DNA from 4 places in the Pseudomonas sp. S2_B07 genome. Region 1 is predicted to be linked to each of the others. Evidence: predicted binding sites of a transcription regulator. Region 1 holds the regulator's gene; each other region holds the start of a gene.
The links. The regulator FliA, encoded in region 1, starts transcription of late flagellar genes. The targets are predictions, from matches to a motif close to CTAAAGTTTNNNNNNNNNNNGCCGNTAA.
Positions count from the first base shown of each region.

Region 2: a site for FliA is predicted at 1,799-1,826, ahead of AB4N43_RS03415 (methyl-accepting chemotaxis protein). Genes of this name have one in related genera too.
Region 3: a site for FliA is predicted at 2,299-2,326, ahead of flgM (flagellar biosynthesis anti-sigma factor FlgM). Genes of this name have one in related genera too.
Region 4: a site for FliA is predicted at 2,157-2,184, ahead of AB4N43_RS17490 (methyl-accepting chemotaxis protein). Genes of this name have one in related genera too.

Region 1 is NZ_CP162769.1:1,851,685-1,856,279, forward strand. Features, by position in the region: gene AB4N43_RS08620 (chemotaxis protein CheA) at 1-502, opposite strand, end outside; gene AB4N43_RS08625 (protein phosphatase CheZ) at 557-1,345, opposite strand; gene AB4N43_RS08630 (chemotaxis response regulator CheY) at 1,368-1,739, opposite strand; gene fliA (RNA polymerase sigma factor FliA) at 1,907-2,647, opposite strand; gene fleN (flagellar synthesis regulator FleN) at 2,644-3,474, opposite strand; gene flhF (flagellar biosynthesis protein FlhF) at 3,591-4,595, opposite strand, start outside.
Region 2 is NZ_CP162769.1:740,842-745,436, reverse strand. Features, by position in the region: gene AB4N43_RS03415 (methyl-accepting chemotaxis protein) at 1-1,732, opposite strand, end outside; gene AB4N43_RS03410 (hypothetical protein) at 2,114-2,644, shown strand; partial or broken gene AB4N43_RS03405 (aldo/keto reductase) at 2,689-2,808, opposite strand; partial or broken gene AB4N43_RS03400 (LysR substrate-binding domain-containing protein) at 2,796-3,524, shown strand; gene AB4N43_RS03395 (GNAT family N-acetyltransferase) at 3,513-4,448, opposite strand; gene AB4N43_RS03390 (phenylacetate--CoA ligase family protein) at 4,448-4,595, opposite strand, start outside.
Region 3 is NZ_CP162769.1:5,271,109-5,275,703, forward strand. Features, by position in the region: gene AB4N43_RS24285 (MFS transporter) at 1-512, shown strand, start outside; gene AB4N43_RS24290 (flagellar brake protein) at 580-1,326, opposite strand; gene AB4N43_RS24295 (flagella synthesis protein FlgN) at 1,419-1,886, opposite strand; gene flgM (flagellar biosynthesis anti-sigma factor FlgM) at 1,936-2,262, opposite strand; gene flgA (flagellar basal body P-ring formation chaperone FlgA) at 2,430-3,191, opposite strand; gene AB4N43_RS24310 (chemotaxis protein CheV) at 3,274-4,206, shown strand; gene cheR (protein-glutamate O-methyltransferase CheR) at 4,253-4,595, shown strand, end outside.
Region 4 is NZ_CP162769.1:3,806,007-3,810,601, forward strand. Features, by position in the region: gene AB4N43_RS17480 (NorM family multidrug efflux MATE transporter) at 1-1,027, opposite strand, end outside; gene AB4N43_RS17485 (LysR substrate-binding domain-containing protein) at 1,186-2,106, shown strand; gene AB4N43_RS17490 (methyl-accepting chemotaxis protein) at 2,296-4,272, shown strand; gene AB4N43_RS17495 (vWA domain-containing protein) at 4,412-4,595, opposite strand, start outside.

The sequences.
Region 1 (4,595 bases):
CGTTCAGCGAGTCCAGCAGTTGCTCGAATTCGTTATCGGTGATGTCGCCCGATTCGCTTTCGGCGGCAGGTGCTTCAGCCACGAGAGCAGCCGGTGCAGCTTCATCTGCCGTTTGCGGCTCGGCCAGACGGGCCAGGGCCTCCAGCAATTCAGGTGTCGCCGCCGTAACCGGGCTGCGCTCGCGGACCTCGCCGAACATGCTGTTCACCGCGTCCAGCGCTTCGAGGACCACGTCCATCAGTTCCGAATCGACGCGACGCTCACCCTTGCGCAGGATGTCGAACACGTTTTCGGCGATGTGGCAGCACTCCACCAGCTCGTTGAGCTGGAGGAAGCCGGCGCCCCCTTTTACAGTGTGAAAACCGCGAAAAATTGCATTGAGCAAGTCCGCATCATCCGGTCGGCTTTCCAGCTCGACCAGTTGTTCGGACAGTTGCTCTAGAATCTCGCCGGCCTCAACCAGGAAATCCTGAAGGATCTCTTCATCGGCGCCGAAGCTCATTAAGGGGGTGCTCCTACAGGTCTAAAAACCTAAAAAACCTAGAATGCTGAAACGCTAAAATCCCAGGCTGGATAGCAAATCGTCCACATCGTCCTGACCGGACACAACGTCTTCTCTTTTATCGGCATGAATCTGCGGACCTTCACCCTGAGAGAGATGTTTTTGTGGATCTTTTTCGGCGAGCATCGATTCACGGTCATGTTCGATACCCGCAAAGCGGTCTACCTGGCTGGCCATGAGGACGAGCTTGAGCAAATTGCTTTCAACTTCGGTGACCAACTGGGTCACGCGCTTGATCACCTGACCGGTGAGGTCCTGGTAATCCTGAGCCAGCAGGATGTCGTTGAGGTTGCTCGACACCGTGCGGTTGTCCTCGGTGCTGCGTGTCAGGAAACCGTCGACGCGGCGGGCCAGCTCACGGAACTCTTCAGCCCCGACTTCGCGGCGCATGAACCGGCTCCAGTCCGTGCTCAACGCCTGGGCTTCTTCGCTCAGGCTGTTGACCAGCGGCGTGGCGCTTTCCACCAGGTCCATGGTGCGGTTGGCCGCGGCCTCGGTCAGCTTGACCACATACCCCAGGCGCTCGGTGGCGTCCGTGATCTGCGACACTTCCTCGGCTTGCGGCATGTTCGGGTCAATCTGGAAATTGACGATCGCGCTGTGCAGCTCGCGAGTGAGCTTGCCCACTTCCTGATACAGGCCACGGTCACGGGTCTGATTGAGCTCATGGATCAGTTGCACAGCCTCGCCGAACCTGCCTTTTTCAAGGCTGGCGACCAGTTCGACGGCATGTTTTTTCAGGGTCGATTCAAAATCGCCCTGTGAAGATTCTTTATGCTCCATAGCTCCCCCGTGGCGCAGTGGATCAACCGATGCGTTCGAAAATCTTCTCGATTTTTTCTTTCAACGCCTGGGCCGTGAAGGGTTTGACCACATAGCCGTTTACACCGGCCTGGGCCGCTTCGATGATCTGCTCGCGCTTGGCTTCAGCGGTCACCATCAACACCGGCAGGTGCTTGAGCTTTTCATCGGCGCGCACGTGGCGCAGCAGATCGATACCGGTCATGCCAGGCATGTTCCAGTCCGTTACCAGAAAGTCGATGCTCCCGCTGTTGAGAACCGGAATGGCGGTAGTGCCATCGTCAGCCTCGACCGTGTTGGTGAACCCAAGGTCACGCAACAGGTTTTTTATGATCCGCCGCATCGTTGAGAAGTCATCAACGATGAGGATTTTCATGTTCTTGTCCAATTCGACCTCCAAGCAGTCTTAAACGCGCCCAGCACCTGGACGCGCCATTTCAATCAATTCGGCAATTCACTCGATGACTGTCTGGAGCACAACAGATCGCGACCGGTGCCGTTCAAATCCGCACCAGCCCCGTTCGCAGTGTCCCCACACTGCCTTCAGCGCGCTCGCCACTCCCCCAAACGCCCCCGCAAACGGGCCGCGCACTGGCTGTGTAACTGGCTGACCCGCGATTCGCTGACCCCCAGGACCTCACCGATTTCCTTGAGATTCAACTCTTCGTCGTAGTACAGCGCCAACACCAGTCGCTCGCGCTCCGGCAAATTGGCAATCGCGTCCGCCAGCGCCGCCTGGAAGCGTTCATCTTCCAGATCGCGTGACGGCTCGAGATGAGCACTCGCGCCATCCTCGTGCAGCCCTTCGTGTTCGCCGTCCTGCAACAGATCGTCGAAACTGAATAAGCGGCTGCCCAGGGTGTCGTTCAAAATCCCGTAATAATCGTCGAGACTCAATTGGAGTTCGGCCGCAACCTCGTGATCTTTAGCGTCACGGCCGGTTTTAGCTTCAATAGAGCGAATTGCGTCACTGACCATACGGGTATTTCGGTGGACCGAACGTGGCGCCCAGTCCCCCTTGCGTACTTCATCGAGCATGGCGCCGCGGATTCGTATGCCCGCGTACGTCTCGAAACTGGCGCCTTTGCTGGCGTCGTATTTGGTCGATACTTCGAGCAGGCCGATCATCCCGGCCTGGATCAGGTCTTCAACCTGGACACTGGCCGGCAGACGGGCCAGCAAGTGGTAAGCAATGCGTTTGACCAGTGGCGCGTAACGCTCGATCAGCTCGTACTGCGCGTCACGTGCCGACTTCTTGTAGAGGTTGTAGCCACTGGCTGTCATAGGACGGGTCCTGCGGTCTGTTGCACGAGGCGCTCGACGAAAAACTCAAGGTGCCCGCGCGGGTTGGCAGGCAGCGGCCAGGTATCAACTTTCTGCGCGATGGCCTTGAACGCCAGGGCGCACTTGGAACGCGGGAAGGCTTCATACACGGCACGTTGTTTCTGCACAGCCTTGCGCACGCTTTCGTCGTAAGGCACCGCGCCGACGTATTGCAAGGCAACGTCGAGAAAGCGGTCGGTGACCTTGGTCAACTTGGCGAACAGGTTGCGACCTTCTTGCGGGCTCTGGGCCATGTTGGCCAGGACACGGAAGCGGTTCATGCCGTAATCGCGGTTAAGCAGTTTGATCAGCGCGTAGGCGTCGGTGATCGAGGTCGGCTCGTCGCAGACCACCAGCAAGACTTCTTGCGCTGCGCGAACAAAGCTGACTACCGAGTCACCTATGCCCGCAGCGGTGTCGATCACCAATACGTCGAGGTTGTCGCCGATGTCGCTGAACGCCTGGATCAGGCCGGCGTGTTGAGCCGGGCTCAAATGAACCATGCTCTGGGTACCGGACGCGGCCGGAACAATTCGAATACCGCCCGGGCCCTGCAACAGAACGTCGCGCAGCTCGCAGCGGCCTTCGATCACGTCGGCCAGGGTACGTTTGGGTGTCAGTCCCAACAGAACGTCGACGTTCGCCAGGCCCAGGTCAGCGTCCAACAGCATGACGCGACGGCCGAGTTCAGCCAGGGCCAGTGACAAATTCACTGACACGTTAGTCTTGCCGACGCCACCTTTGCCGCCGGTCACCGCGATCACCTGTACGGGATGCATGCTGCCCATGTTATTTCTTTACCTTGTCTTGCATAGACGGAGGCCACATTACTGGCTGCGCGTTCGCAAATGGAACAATGCATGGCAGACCATCGATGTAGGTACAAAAACTGTTCATGACTACCTTAGCCAACCTGCTTGGTCGGGCTGTGGTAAATATCAGCGAACATATCAGCCATGGCTTCTTCGCTGGGTTCTTCCTGCATTTGCACGCTCACGGCGCGACTGACCAACTGATGACGGCGCGGCAGATGCAAATCATCCGGAATCCGCGGACCATCGGTCAGGTACGCCACCGGCAATTCATGACTGATCGCCAGGCTCAGCACCTCGCCCAGACTTGCCGTTTCATCCAGTTTAGTCAGGATGCAGCCAGCGAGCCCGCAGCGCTTGTAACTGTGATAAGCGGCTGTTAGAACCTGTTTTTGGCTGGTGGTTGCGAGCACCAGGTAATTTTTTGATTTGATGCCACGCCCGGCCAGGCTTTCGAGCTGCATGCGCAGGGCCGGATCGCTGGCCTGAAGGCCTGCGGTATCGATCAGCACCACGCGTTTGCGCAGCAGCGGCTCCAGCGCCTGAACCAGCGACTGGCCCGGATCGACGTGGGTCACCGACACATTGAGAATGCGCCCCAGCGTCTTGAGCTGCTCCTGGGCGCCAATGCGAAAGCTGTCCATGCTCACCAGCGCGATGTTCTGCGCGCCGTACTTGAGCACGTAACGGGCAGCGAGCTTGGCCAGGGTGGTGGTCTTGCCCATGCCGGCAGGGCCGACCATGGCAATCACGCCGCCCTCTTCCAGTGGCTCGACTTCCGGTGTGGCGATCATCCGCGCCAGGTGCGCCAGCAACATGCGCCAGGCCTGACGGGGCTCATCGATATCACCGATCATGGCCAGCAGATCGCGCGACAACGGGCCGGACAGGCCGATGCGTTGCAGGCGACGCCAAAGGTTGGCCTGGGCCGGACGACTGCCTTGCAGCTGATTCCAGGCCAGCGAACCGAGCTGTACTTCCATCAGTTCACGCAGGCTGTTGAGTTCGAAGCGCATCGAGTCGAACGCACGTGGATCAACGCCGCCAGCAGCCGGTGCCGGGGCAGGCGCCGAGCGACGCGGTTCGGCGTAGGTCGG
Region 2 (4,595 bases), 1.1 Mb from region 1:
CGGCGGCGGACTGGCAACTGGCCTGGGTGTTTTCCATTGCGGCGACCGACGAACTGACGCCTTGGGTCAGGCGCGTGAGCATTTCATTGATTTCCGAGGTGCTGGCCTGGGTGCGGCCGGCGAGGGCACGGACTTCATCGGCGACCACCGCAAAGCCTCGGCCTTGTTCACCGGCCCGGGCCGCTTCGATGGCTGCGTTCAATGCAAGCAAGTTGGTTTGCCCGGCGATGGCACCAATCACCCCGAGAATCTCGGTGATGCGTTGCGCGTCCTGCTGCATGCTTTCGACTTTGTGGGTGGCACTCGCCACTTCCTCGATCAACGCAACCACGCTGCTCGACGCTTCGCCCACCACCACCCGCGAACGGTCGGCGTTTTCGTTGGCGCGCTTGGTGAAGGCCGCTGTCTCGGCGGCATTTTGTGCGACGCTTTCAGCGGTCGAACTCATCTCGGTAATGGCGGTGACGGTCTGATCGGTTTCCGAGGCATGGCGCACCAGAATCTGACTGGTGTGGGCCGAGGTGCGTTGCAGGTTGTCCAGGCTCGAGGCCATGGCGCCGGTGGCCTGGGTCACTTCGCCGATCATGTTCTGCAAGTAGACGATAAAGGCGTTGACCGAGTGGCCGATGGCGCCCAGTTCGTCTTCGGCGCGGATGGTGATGCGTTTGGTCAGGTCGGCGTCGCCGGCAGACAGCGCATCGATATTGGTCTTGAGGATTTTCAGGCGCTGGACCAGTTGGCGAATCGCGTAGATCTGCAACAGCGCCAGCAGAATGACCATCGGGATTTGCAACAGGCTCAGGGTGCTGAGCACGTCATCACGCTGGGCGGTGATCAGTTTGCTCGGCAGGGCGGTGGCGAGGAACCACGGTGAGCCTTCGATGGGGCGCATGAAGAAGGTGCTGTCTTCGCCGTTGTTGTCGAATTCGACGCGCTGCGATTGGTCACGGTTTTGCAGGCCGGCTTTCACTTGGCTGGCGAACGGTGAGTTGCCCGCCAGTTCACTGATGTTTTTCAGAACGATGGGGCCGCTGATACGCGAACTGTTGCTGATGATCTTGCCGTCGGCTTCGACAATCAGCATCTCGGCGCCAAGGTCTTTTTCCTTTTGCGCGATCAAGTCATTGAAGAAGCCCAGCGTCACGTCGATGGTCGACACGCCGTACGCCACGCCATTTTTCTGAATGGCCATGGCGCAGTTGGTGCGCGGCTCGGCACTGGCGTCATCTTTATAGGCCGCCGCCCAGGCACATTGGCCACGTGGCGTTTGCATGCCGCCCTTGTACCAGGCCTGGTCGTAGTAGTTCGGTGCGGCGTCACTGTTCCAGAACGTATTGACCGCCAGTTTGCCCGAGGCGTCACGGTGCCAGAAGGTGCTGAATTTATTGCGCCCGGCTTCACGTTGGCCCGGCAACGGCCAGATCCCGCCGCCAAAGACTTTCAATTCACCGTACTGATCCACCAGGCCTGGCAATACCGTGTCAATGCCAGCGCTGTCGAGTAAGGGAATGGTTTGGGTGATGCTGCGCTGTTGTGCCTGAACCTTGTTCAGTTCGCCCTGGATTTGTCGGGCGACGTCGGCGATGCGGTTGAGGGCCACCTGTTCTTCGGTATGGCGCAGTTTAGGCGCGACCAACTGGCTGATTCCGACCACCGTCAGCGCGAACAGCAACAGGATAAACAGGACCAGAAACAGCGTGTAGCGAGCCTGGATCGAACGGAATGTGGGCATGGGACCGGTCCTTGTGTGCAGCATTTTTATTATTAGGTTTGGAGGGGGCATCGCTGCTTCATCGGGCTATCGGCTTGGGCAGGGATAGCTTTAGGCACGATCGTCCAGGAACGGGCATCAGCGGAAAGCGGTAGGTATCGAAACGGATACAAACAAACTAACCGAGACGTACAAATCGCTGGGTTAGTTGTCTAGACCCCTCCAGGAAAGTTCGTCTAGGGCAATAAAGCCGGGCACTTGCCAGTTTGTATCTGAAATGTACGGAAATTGTAAAAATGAGCAAATAGGGGTTGGAGTGGCCAGTTGCCAGACCCGATACTCGCCCGCTCCAAACCCACTCAAGAAGGATCTGAATATGGTCACGCAGTCGGAAGCTCAGTCATGACAATCGGCAATACTGGGGGATGGACGGCCAAGGCGGGTCTACTGGTGCAGAACACTGGCGGCGGCAAGCCCGTGACGCACAGCGCCAGGGTCAAGCAAATGCTCGCGCTGGTGGGCACCAATCCAAATGCGCTGAACGCGGCGAGGATGGATGAGCAGAAAATATTCAGGAACGTAAAAGGCTTCGACCCGGAAAATGTATCGTCCAAACAATTGGGCAATCTCAGTGCATTTTTACGTGGCAGAGGCCTGATCTCCGATATTACGTCGATGACCTTGATGAACGCCGGGGACAAGTTTGACCGGTTCGGGGTACAGAATGATCCGGATGCGAAGTTCAATGCGCTGGAATACTTCGCCACGCAACTGGACACCATCCAGAACAACAGCATCAAGGGCGATAAATACGCGGTTGGCCTGATCCCGGAATACAAGACCGCCATCTACGTCCTGCAAAACCTGGCCACTTATGGCAAGGGCAATGGCACGACCGCTCCTACGGACAAGGGTGTCAGCTCCAAGGCGTGAAAGGTTGCCGGCCCGCTCAGGGTGGAGCGGGCCAGGCACTGTTGCTAGCGGTCCAGCAACTTCATGACTTCCTCGGGGTAACGCAAGCCTGCGGTGGCATTGGCGGGGAATATCGACTCCAGCGCTTTCAATTCATCTGCGCTGAGTTTGACCTCCAGTGCTGCGGCTATTGGCGGACCTGGAAGAAACTGAAGCGGTGTTTTCCGCCGCTCGACACAATCCCAAAGGGTTGCTGCGGGTGGACATGCCGGCAGGAATTGGGCGCTTGATCGTGATTCCGGCATTGCCGGCGTTCACCCGACGTTATCCCTTGATCGAGCTGGAAATCGGTTTGAATGATCGCCCCATCGATCTGATCCGCGAAGGGGTCGATTGCGTGTTGCGTGGTGGCTGCGCGCTGGATGATTCATTGGTGGCGCGGCCATTGGTCATGCTGGACCAGGTCACCTGTGCCAGCCCTGACTACTTGCAACGCCATGGAATCCCTCAATGTCTGGCAGACCTGGAAGGGCACCGGATGGTGGAGTATTTCTCCGGCACGACCGGTAAGCGTTTTGGACTGGAATTCCAGGTTGATGACGAAGTGCAACTCATGGATTTGCCCAAACAGGTGGCAGTCAACAGCGCCGACGGTTACCTGGCGGCGTGTGAGGCGGGGTATGGGCTGATTCAGACCCCGTATTACCACGTTGCTCGCCAACTCGATGAAGGCCGATTGTGTGAAATGCTCGGGAACGTGCCGCCACCGGTGATGCCGTTGACGGCGCTGTATCCGCCTCACCGCCAGTTGTCCCGGCGGGTGAGGGTGTTTGTCGATTGGCTGGTGGAGCTTTGCGCGCAGCCGGGCCTTAACGTTTACCGGAAGGGTTCAAGCGGCTGAACAGGTGTTGGCCTGTGCGCTGGCGTCGCGCTGCAAGTTATCGTGCAACTGTTGCATGTCAGGGCAATGCAGGGAGAGATGACGCGGCTGCGCCCCTCGGTGAAACAGCGCAAACCACCCGTTGCTGCGCAGGGCGGGCATCAATCCGCTGAAGGTGAAACCCAGCAGGGTCAAACGGTGCAGGTCCTCGGCAAAGTGGCGTGACAGCTCGATTTTGGCCGAGATGAGCCAATGGCTGGGCAACCTCCGGAGTTGGTCCAGCAATGCGTCGCTCAAACGCTGAATGACGACGACGTAGCGTTGGTGATTTTGCCTGATTTGCAACGGCATCGACGCTGGCGACAGCGTGGCCCGATAAGTCCCGAACACATCACACAAGCGTTGCATAAGCGTGCGACAACTTTCAGGCCACTGAACTTCGGGTAACGGACGTGTGTGCCCCTCGGCCAGATAACAGCCGAGCACCATGGTTTCCGGCAGCGGCCTGGTGAGCGGGGACGGCGCGTAGTCGGGAAGCAATCCCGTGCTGTGAAACCCGATGCTGTGGGCCATGCGTTGCGTGTGGGGATGGTGCGTGACTTGTTTGATCAAGACGTTCTTGACCTGTTGCGCCTGCGACTGCAACAACAATTCCCGACCCAGGTGTGTCGCGATACGCTGACCTCGCGCAGCGGGATGGACCACGCTCAGTGCCAGCTCGGGGATGTCCGACAGTGAGTCACGGCATAACGCGGCGTGCCCCAACACGCATTCGCCGTCGACCGCCAGCATCGAGAACCATTGGCCGCAGGCGTTGTGCTGACTGATCATGTTCGGCAGATAAACGTCCGGTCGAGGGTAATGATCCCCATAGATCTGGCGAAACAACTGACTTACGGCGCGTGCATCACCTGGCTGGAAGCGACGATAAACGAGGGTCGACATTACTGACGCTCCGTTGACGGCGAGTCATACGCGCGCACGTCCAGAACCCGCATCTGTTTGCCAGAGCGCGGGTGAAGGTTCAAATCGGTGGTTGCACAGGGCACCACGCGCAGTTCCATCAACCCTTGGCGATTCAGTTGCTCAATG
Region 3 (4,595 bases), 3.1 Mb from region 1:
TGGAGGTCTTGTTCATCTCCGGGTTCTTCTGTTCGCTGGTGCAGTTCTGCCTGTATCCGTTGGCGGTGGCGTTCTCCAATGACCATGTCGAGGGTGATCGCCGGGTCTCGCTGACAGCGATGCTGCTGGTGACCTACGGCGTCGGCGCCAGTATCGGGCCGCTGGTCGCCGGGGTGCTGATGAAGCTGTTCGGCAGCCACATGCTCTACGCGTTCTTCAGTTTCTTCGCGCTGGTGCTGGTGTGGCGGATCCGTCCGAAAGCGGTCACCAACCTGCATCAGGTCGACGATGCGCCGCTGCATCACGTCGCCATGCCGGACAGCATGTCGAGCTCGCCGCTGGTGGTGTGCCTTGACCCGCGTGTCGACGAGCAGATCGTTCAAGAGCAGATGCAGAGTCCGCCGCATCCGGAAGCGGAGCCGGGACCAGAGGTGGAACTGGAAGGTGAGCCGACGCCACCGGAAGACCCGGACGCCGGTCGCGAACAAAGTTTCACTGAAGCCAGGCCTTGATTTTTTGATGCATAAAAAAACGGGCAGTCACCGCAAGGGGCTGCCCGTTTTTTGTTGACGCGGTGGATCAGAGATCGTCTTTATCGAAGCGTCGTGCTTCACGTTGAAGCTGATACACGAATCGCTCGACCTGGCGCTGCACCAGCCCGCTCATGTTGTGAAAGCGGATGCCGGCGAAGGTGGTGGAGATCCTTTCTTCGAAGTGCAGGTAACGCAGTTCCACCGGGGTGGTCATGCTGCCGAAGGGCAGGTCGGCGACGAAGCGGTCGTAGACCTGGCCCAATTGCAGTCGGCTGGTGATGTCACCCTCAAAGCGCAGCTTGCAGCCGGTGGCGGAAATATCCAGCAACTTGCCTTTGATGGGCGACTTGAGCTTTTCACCGCCCAGTTCGACATTGACCAATTGCGCCAGTTTCAATGCAGCCCGGAAGGCATTGCGGCGCTGATGGTAGACGACTTCGTCAGGGAGTTTGCCGCGATAGCAGCGTGCGTCGCTGAGTTCGTCGATGCTCAGCGGGCCGTTGCTTTCCCAGGCGATGCGCACGCCGTCGTGGAAGCCTTCGACCCGAAACGATTCGCCTGCCAGCAGATAGCGCTCACCATCGCGGGGCACCATTTCATCCAGGGCAATCATGTTGTTGTCACGGTCAACCTCAACCAGATAGCTCTGGAAGCGCTGGTTACGTTCGTGGAACGTAATGATCAGCGGGTCATGGCTTTCTTGCAGTTGCCGCAGGTTACCCGCGATCTCCATGGGCGTGGAGAGCACCTTGGGTGGCTGCGGAGCATCTTCCGCGGTTAAGGCATTGGGCACGGTTCATCGTTCTCCGGACAAAATGTGACTGCGCATGGCCAGCATACTGCCATCATGTAGCGCGTCTTGAAAGTGCGAACTCATCAACAGGTTCACGCCTGACTGAGCGGGCGCGGCTTCGCTAGCTTGGCGGTTGATCCGCGGGCATCGTAAAGCGCGGGTGGTTCGCCGCCGGTGAGGATTTTCAGCTGATTGGCCGTGGCGGCCTGTTGGACCAGGATCGACTGACCATTATTGACGTTGATGGCCTGGCACTGAGCCAGAAGGTCGGTCAGGGCATCGCTTTGCGCAAGTAACTGGTCACCGACGCTGGATTCGCTGGCGAGTTGCTCCAGGCCCTTGCGATTGGTGGGCAGATTGAGGCTGGCGAGGACTTCGCTGCGCTTGCGGCCATGCTGTTCGAGCAGAATGATCATTGCCTGTTTGCGCGCCAGAATGTCTTCGAGCAGTGGCATGTCGCGACCATGCAAGGCGAGGGACTCGGTTTGCAGTAACTCCAGCAAGTGTTGTGCTGGAGCAAAGTCGTCGATGATCAGTTGCAGTAAATTAGTGTCGTGCATGGCTGGCCTTGGGGTTTAAGCGTCCAAAAGCCTGGCGCAGGCCGGGGGCCTAGCGCTGGGCTTCGAAGTTGAGCAGTTTGCTGGCTACACGGTTGCTGTCGACTTTATAGCTGCCATCGGCAATCGCTGCTTTCAACTCGGCCACGCGGGCATTGTCGACGGCAGGCTGATCGCGCAGCTTGTCAGTGACCTTCTGCAACTGTTGAGCCTCATTGCTGAGGTGTACCGATTCCCCGCTTTTGGCGGTACTGGCCTGTTCGGCCGGGGTATTCAGCGGCGCGGATTTGCCGGCTTCGGCAGTGTCCTTGTTGGCGCTGGTACGCGTACTGCCGGTCAGTGACGAGGAACTGTTCAAACGGCTGAAATCGATGACCATGATAAAAAACCTCTGGGAATTTGGACGCTTGCCATGTTTTCGGCTCTTCCTGCAAAAACTTTAGGCCCATTTATCAACGAGCCTGCATGCGCCAGCGCATTTCCTGCGTGAGGCACAGTTTAGGGAACAGCCACGGCCAGCGCCATGTTTTCGCAAGCGCAGAGTTTCTACATGGCCACTTCCACCTGGCCCGGCGCCATGACCTGCGCCTTGATGACCCGTTGGGAGTTGAGGTTTTTTACCCGGATCTGTTCACGCAAGCCGCCATTGGACAGGGCTTCGCCCGGCATGCGCACGCTGAGCGTACCACTGCGGGCGGTAATCACCACTTGGTCACCTTTGGAAATGACTTCGGCCTGTTCGAGATGGACCAGCGTCAGCACCTGATCGGCGACCGTTGGTCGGGTAAGTTTTTGTCCAATCGTCTGATCGATGGAGGTGAAGTATCCCTGGCCGATCAGGCTGATGTCGCGTTCGCGCAGCATGACGTCGCCCGGCTCGATATAGCCGGCGCGTTTGAGGGGGCGCGTGGTGGTGACGACGTCGCGAAACAGGCGGACTTGAGCGGGCACGAACACCGTCCAGGGCGAGGTGCTGTCGCAACGAACCTTGACCGTGACCCGGCCAATCGGGATCGCCGGGCTCTCCAGAGTGGCTGTCAATTCCTTGTCGCACATGGGCATGCGCAGGCGCGGATCGAGCTGCTTGACCTCGATCTCATAACGGCCTTCGGTTTGACTGGTCGCCAAATAGTCTTCTACGGTGAACTCAAGAAAGCCCTGAGTGACGCCGATAAGCATGTCAGGCAAGGTAACTGCGTCAGCAAGGGCAGGGCTGCCAGCGTTGAACAGGCAGACGGCCGACATCGCGCAAAGCACGTGGCGAGCGTTTGATGTCAGGCGTCGGAAAAATGTCAGTTCTGTGTTCATAAGAGTTAAAAAGCAAGCGCCGTGCCGTTTAGCAATGAACGTGCGTCGCAACACACTTAAGCGTTGGTGTAGGAGTCTGTGCATGGCTGGTGTAATGGATGCGGTAAACCAGCGCACGCAACTGGTAGGGCAGAATCGCCTGGAGCTGCTGTTGTTCCGTCTCGACGGCCAGCAACTCTATGGGATCAACGTGTTCAAGGTTCGGGAAGTGCTGCAATGCCCAAAACTCACGCTGATGCCAAAATCCAGTCCTGTCGTGTGCGGTGTGGCAAATATCCGGGGGGCGACCATTCCGATTCTTGATCTGGCCATGGCGACCGGCTCCGGCGCGCTCAAAGATCAAAGCAATCCGTTCGTGATCATCACGGAGTACAACACCAAGACCCAGGGTTTCCTGGTGCGCTCGGTGGAGCGCATCGTCAACATGAACTGGGAAGAGATTCATCCGCCACCCAAGGGCACGGGACGCGATCACTACCTGACGGCTGTGACTCGGGTCGACAATCAGTTAGTCGAAATCATCGACGTCGAGAAAATCCTCGCGGAAGTGGCGCCGACACCGGAAGCGATTTCGGTCGGTGTGGTCGATGTCGAAACCCAGCACAAGGCCTTGTCCTTGAAGGTCCTGACCGTCGATGACTCGTCGGTGGCGCGCAAGCAAGTGACTCGTTGCCTGCAAACCGTCGGTGTCGAAGTGGTGGCGTTGAACGACGGCAAGCAAGCGCTGGATTACTTGCGCAAGCTGGTCGACGAAGGGAAAAAGCCGGAAGAAGAGTTCCTGATGATGATTTCCGACATCGAGATGCCGGAAATGGACGGGTACACCCTCACGGCCGAGATCCGCAACGACCCACGCATGCAAAAGCTTCATATCATCCTGCATACTTCGTTGTCCGGGGTATTCAATCAGGCGATGGTCAAGAAAGTCGGTGCCGATGACTTCCTTGCCAAGTTCCGTCCTGATGACCTGGCATCCCGGGTAGTCGACCGGATCAAAGCAGCAGATATCAGCTAGGGGCCTTCTGCCCCTGGTGATTAACACGATTTAAGAGGCGGTATCTTTGTCTACGGGTAATTTGGATTTCGAACAGTTCCGGGTCTTCCTGGAAAAAGCCTGTGGCATTTTGCTCGGTGAAAACAAGCAGTACCTGGTCTCGAGCCGTCTCAACAAACTGATGGAACAGCAAGGCATCAAATCCCTGGGTGAGCTGGTCCAGCGCATCCAGACCCAGCCGCGCAGCGGTTTGCGCGAGATGGTGGTGGACGCGATGACGACCAACGAAACCCTGTGGTTTCGTGACACCTATCCGTTTGAAGTGTTGAAGAACAAGGTATTGCCTGAAGCGATCAAGGCTGCACCCGGCCAGCGCTTGCGGATTTGGTCCGCTGCGTGTTCGTCGGGGC
Region 4 (4,595 bases), 2.0 Mb from region 1:
GGCCGATCAACTGATTCGGCAGGAACCAGAAGACCATCGCAAAGCCCAGCATCGCCGCCGCGCCGAAGGCAATGCCGACCCGTCCGGCCAACCGTGCATCCAGTAACTGCCCGGCGCCATAGTGCTGACCGATGCGCATGGTGATCGCGTAGGAAAGCCCCGCCGGAATCATGAACGCCACCGAAACAATCTGCAGGGCGATCTGGTGCGCCGCCAATTGCGTGCTGCCCATGGTGCCCATGCACAGCGCGGCGAACGCAAACAGTCCGACTTCCACTGCGTACGTGCCGCCAATCGGCAGGCCGAGGCGCCACAGTTCTTTCAGGTACTGACGGTTCGGCCGTGACAGGCCCTGGCGCAACGGATAGGCGTCATATGCCGGATGCCGGCGGATGTGCAGGGCCAGTGCCACCGCCATCAGGTTAGCGACAATCGCTGTCACCAGCCCAATGCCCATCAAACCCATTTTCGGCAGGCCGAACATGCCGGTGATCAACGCATAGTTGAGCAGGAAGTTGGCCACGGTACCGCCGAGGCTGATGACCATCACCGGCGTCGCCCGGCCGATGGCGCTGGTAAAACCGCGCAACGCCATGAAACTCAGGTAACCGGGCAGGGCGAACGGCAGGATCAGCAGAAACTGCCCGGCGGCGTGGACGTTGGTTTCGGTTTGGCCGAACAGCAGCAACACCGGTTTGAGGTTCCACAGCAGCAGTCCGGCCACCAGCGCCATCAACCACGCCAGCCACAATCCGGCCTGGGTCAGTCGTGCGGCGCCAACAATGTCACCCGCGCCCTGACGAATCGCCACCAAGGTGCCGACCGCCGCAATCACGCCGATGCAGAAAATCGACACGAACGAGTAGGTCGCCGCACCCAGACCGCCGCCGGCCAACGCTTCGGGGCTCAGGCGCGCCATCATCAAGGTGTCGGTGAGGACCATCAGCATGTGCGCCAACTGCGAGGCAATCAGCGGCCCCGCCAGCCGCAGGATGGCCCAGAGTTCAATACGCGCTGGATGCTTCATGGTCATCACGCTCGATTATCAAAGAGGTCTGGAAAGCGTCGATTCTCGGCGCTTCACGGGGTTAACACAAAGGGATAAAAAGGATGGGTAGCATGAGTCAGACTCATGCAGAACAGATTCTGCTACGGTAGCCGGATTGCGCTATAGGAGCTTTCCTCATGTCCCGTCGTCTTCCTCCCTTGTATGCCTTGCGCGCATTTGAAGCGGCGGCGCGGCACAGTTCATTCACCCGCGCGGCTGAAGAACTGTCGATCACCCAGAGTGCGGTGAGCCGGCATATCCGTACGCTCGAAGAGCATTTCGCCTGTCGGTTGTTTCACCGCAGTGGGCGCAATTTGCAACTGACCGAGTCGGCGCGGTTGATCCTGCCGGGCATTCGTGACGGTTTCACCGCCCTGGAGCGCGCCTGCAATACCTTGCGCGCCGAAGACGACATCCTGCGCATGAAAGCCCCCTCGACCCTGACCATGCGCTGGTTACTGGCGCGGCTCAGCCGTTTCCGGCACCTGCAACCGGGCAATGAAGTGCAACTGACCAGCGCCTGGATGGACATCGATTCGGTGGACTTCAATCAGGAGCCGTTCGATTGCGCCGTGATCCTCAGCAACGGGCATTTCCCGCCGGACTGGGAGGCCACGCTGCTGTTCCCCGAGGAGCTGATCCCCGTCGGCGCGCCGAATCTGCTGAACGACCAGCCGTGGGACGTCGCGCGTTTGGCCAGCACTGAGTTGCTGCACCCGACACCGGATCGGCGTGACTGGCGCAGTTGGCTCGACCGCATGGGCCTGACCGATGAGGTCTCGCTCAAGGGCGGCCAGGTGTTCGACACCCTGGAGCTGGGCATGATCGCCGCCGCGCGGGGCTATGGCGTGTCCATGGGGGATTTGCTGATGGTGGCGGAGGATGTCGCACAGGGGCGCTTGAGTCTGCCGTGGCCGACGGCGGTCGCCAGCGGTGAGAATTACTACCTGGTCTGGCCGAAAACCCGCCCCGGAGGTGAACGTTTGCGCAGGCTCAGCGATTTTCTGCTGGGAGAGGTCCGGGCCATGGATTTACCGGTTGTGCAGCGTTTGAGCTGAATCGATAGAGCCCACGCAGTAGAGGCCTTGAGCCATATCCGGGCTATTTACTCAAGTATTCGGTTTTGCCGCCGAAAATCTGCAAGTGGAACCTTCGTGCTGGTTCGACGCTTTTCCCCATTATCTGGAAAATTTTGCTGAGTGCTCAGCCCGATCAAGCAGGATCAGGTCGCTCGGCCAGGAGCTGTCATGTCTCAACCCCGTGCCCGGATCGCCTCACAGCTTGGTCTTGCGCTTGCCGTGATACTGGCGATTGTCATCACTGGCAGTACCGTGTTCGCCCTGCGTTCGCTGGACACTGCCAACCTCGCCACCCGCGAAGAGCACCTGGCCAGTGAGGCCCGGTTGCTGGCCGATCAGTTGAGCACCTTTCACGGCACCTTGCGTGAAAGCACCCAGCGTCTGGCCGGTCTGTTCGAGAAGCGCTTCAGCGTCGGTCTGAGCGTGCACCCGGAGGAGCCGGTGGCGGTGGCGGGCACGCAGACTCCGGGCTTGCACCTGGGTAGCGAAGTGTTGAACAACAATTTCAAGGAAGTCGACGAGTTCAAGCAAATGACCGCGGGCGTGGCGACGTTGTTCGTGCGCAGCGGCGAAGACTTTATCCGGGTCAGCACCTCCCTGACCAAACAGGACGGCAACCGCGCCATCGGCACGCTGCTCGATCACGCTCATCCGGCGTATGCACGCTTGATGGCGGGGCAGAGCTATGTCGGTCGCGCCTTGCTGTTTGATCGCTCCTACATGACGCAATACACCCCCGTGCGCGACAGCAGCGGCAAGGTGATTGCCGTGCTCTTCGTAGGGTTCGATTACACCGACGCGCAGAACGCGCAGTTCGAGAATCTTAAGCGTTTCCGCATCGGCCAGACCGGCTCCCTGGCGTTGCTCGATGAGCAAAGCAAATGGCTGGTGCCGATTTCGGGTGTGCAGGCACTGGATCAAGCTGTCCCGGCCATCGTCGGACTGGCGAAGACACCGGGAAAAGGCCAGTTCTGGAGTGATAAATCCGAAGATTTCTACAGCGTGTCCGTGCCGTTCGATGGTGGCCCATGGTCGGTCGTGGCGAGCATGCCAAAAGCTGAAATCAGTGCGGTGACCTGGAGTGTCGGCATTCAATTGGCCATTGGCAGTCTGCTGGCGATGTTGATCGCGGTCGGTTCGGCTGTCTGGTTGCTGCGCAGCAAACTCGCGCCGCTGGGTGATCTGGTGCGTCAGGCCGAAGCCTTGGGCGCCGGTGATTTGAGCGTGCGCCTGAACGTGGCGAGCAACGACGAGATCGGTCAACTGGCCCGCGCGTTCAACCAGATGAGTCAGGCCTTGTCGACCATGGTCGAGCACATTCGCAAGGCCTCGGCCGAGGTCAACAGCCGTGCGCAGGCATTGTCCGGTCTGTCCGGTGGCGCCTACGAAGGGATGGAGCAGCAGTCCGGCGAGATCACCAGCATGGCCGGCGCCGTGGAGGAATTCAGCGCCACGTCCCTGAACATTGCCGACAACATGGGCAACACTCAGCGGCTCGCCCAGGAAAACGCCCAGCAAACCCAGATCGGTCGTACCTCGATGGACGAAGCCTCAGCATCGCTGGAACAAATTGCCGGTGCGTTGAACAGCACCGCGACGGTGATCAACACTCTGGGCCAGCGTTCCCAGGAAATCGGCGGTATCGTCGGTGTGATTACTGCGATTGCCGAACAGACCAACCTGCTGGCGCTGAACGCCGCCATCGAAGCGGCTCGCGCCGGTGAGCAGGGCCGTGGCTTTGCGGTGGTGGCCGATGAGGTGCGTAACCTGGCATCGCGCACTCGTCAGGCCACTGACGAAATATCCGGGATGATCAACAGCATCCAGCAAGAAACCGGCAACGCCATCAGCACCATGGAACAGGGCAATGTGTTGATGCAGGAAGGTCTGTCGCGGAACGCCAATGTGGCTTCAGCCCTGGCGCGGATCGATGAGCAGAGCCGTTCGGCCGGTCAGCAGTTTGCGGCGATTACCACCGCGACTCAGGAGCAAAGCAGCACGGCGACGTTGCTGAGCAGCAACCTGCAGAGTATTGCGTTGGCGAACAGTGAACAGCGGGAAGTGGTGTCGAACCTGGCGGTGACGGCCAAGGAGCTGGAAAGCCTGGCGGCGGACTTGCGCCAAGAGGTTGACCGGTTTCGTTGAGGCGCCTTTGAAATCGCTTTCGCGAGCAGGCTCCGCTCCCACAGGGTTATAGGTTGTTCCGCTCTCTTGTGAGCGACACAAATCCTGTGGGAGCGTGGCTTGCCCGCGATGGGCCCACCTTAGTATTCAAGCCAAGTGACTAGTCGCACTTGGCATTGCTCGACACTTCCTTGGTCGCCTGTTTCAGCTGACTACCCAGCTCAGCCGCATTGGTGCTGCTGTAAACCCGGCCACCGGTGTTTTCAGCGATGCAGCGTGACGGGCCACCGGCGCCGATTTTCACCACGTTGACCCGCAAGCGCGGTTGTTCCCTGGCGATTCGG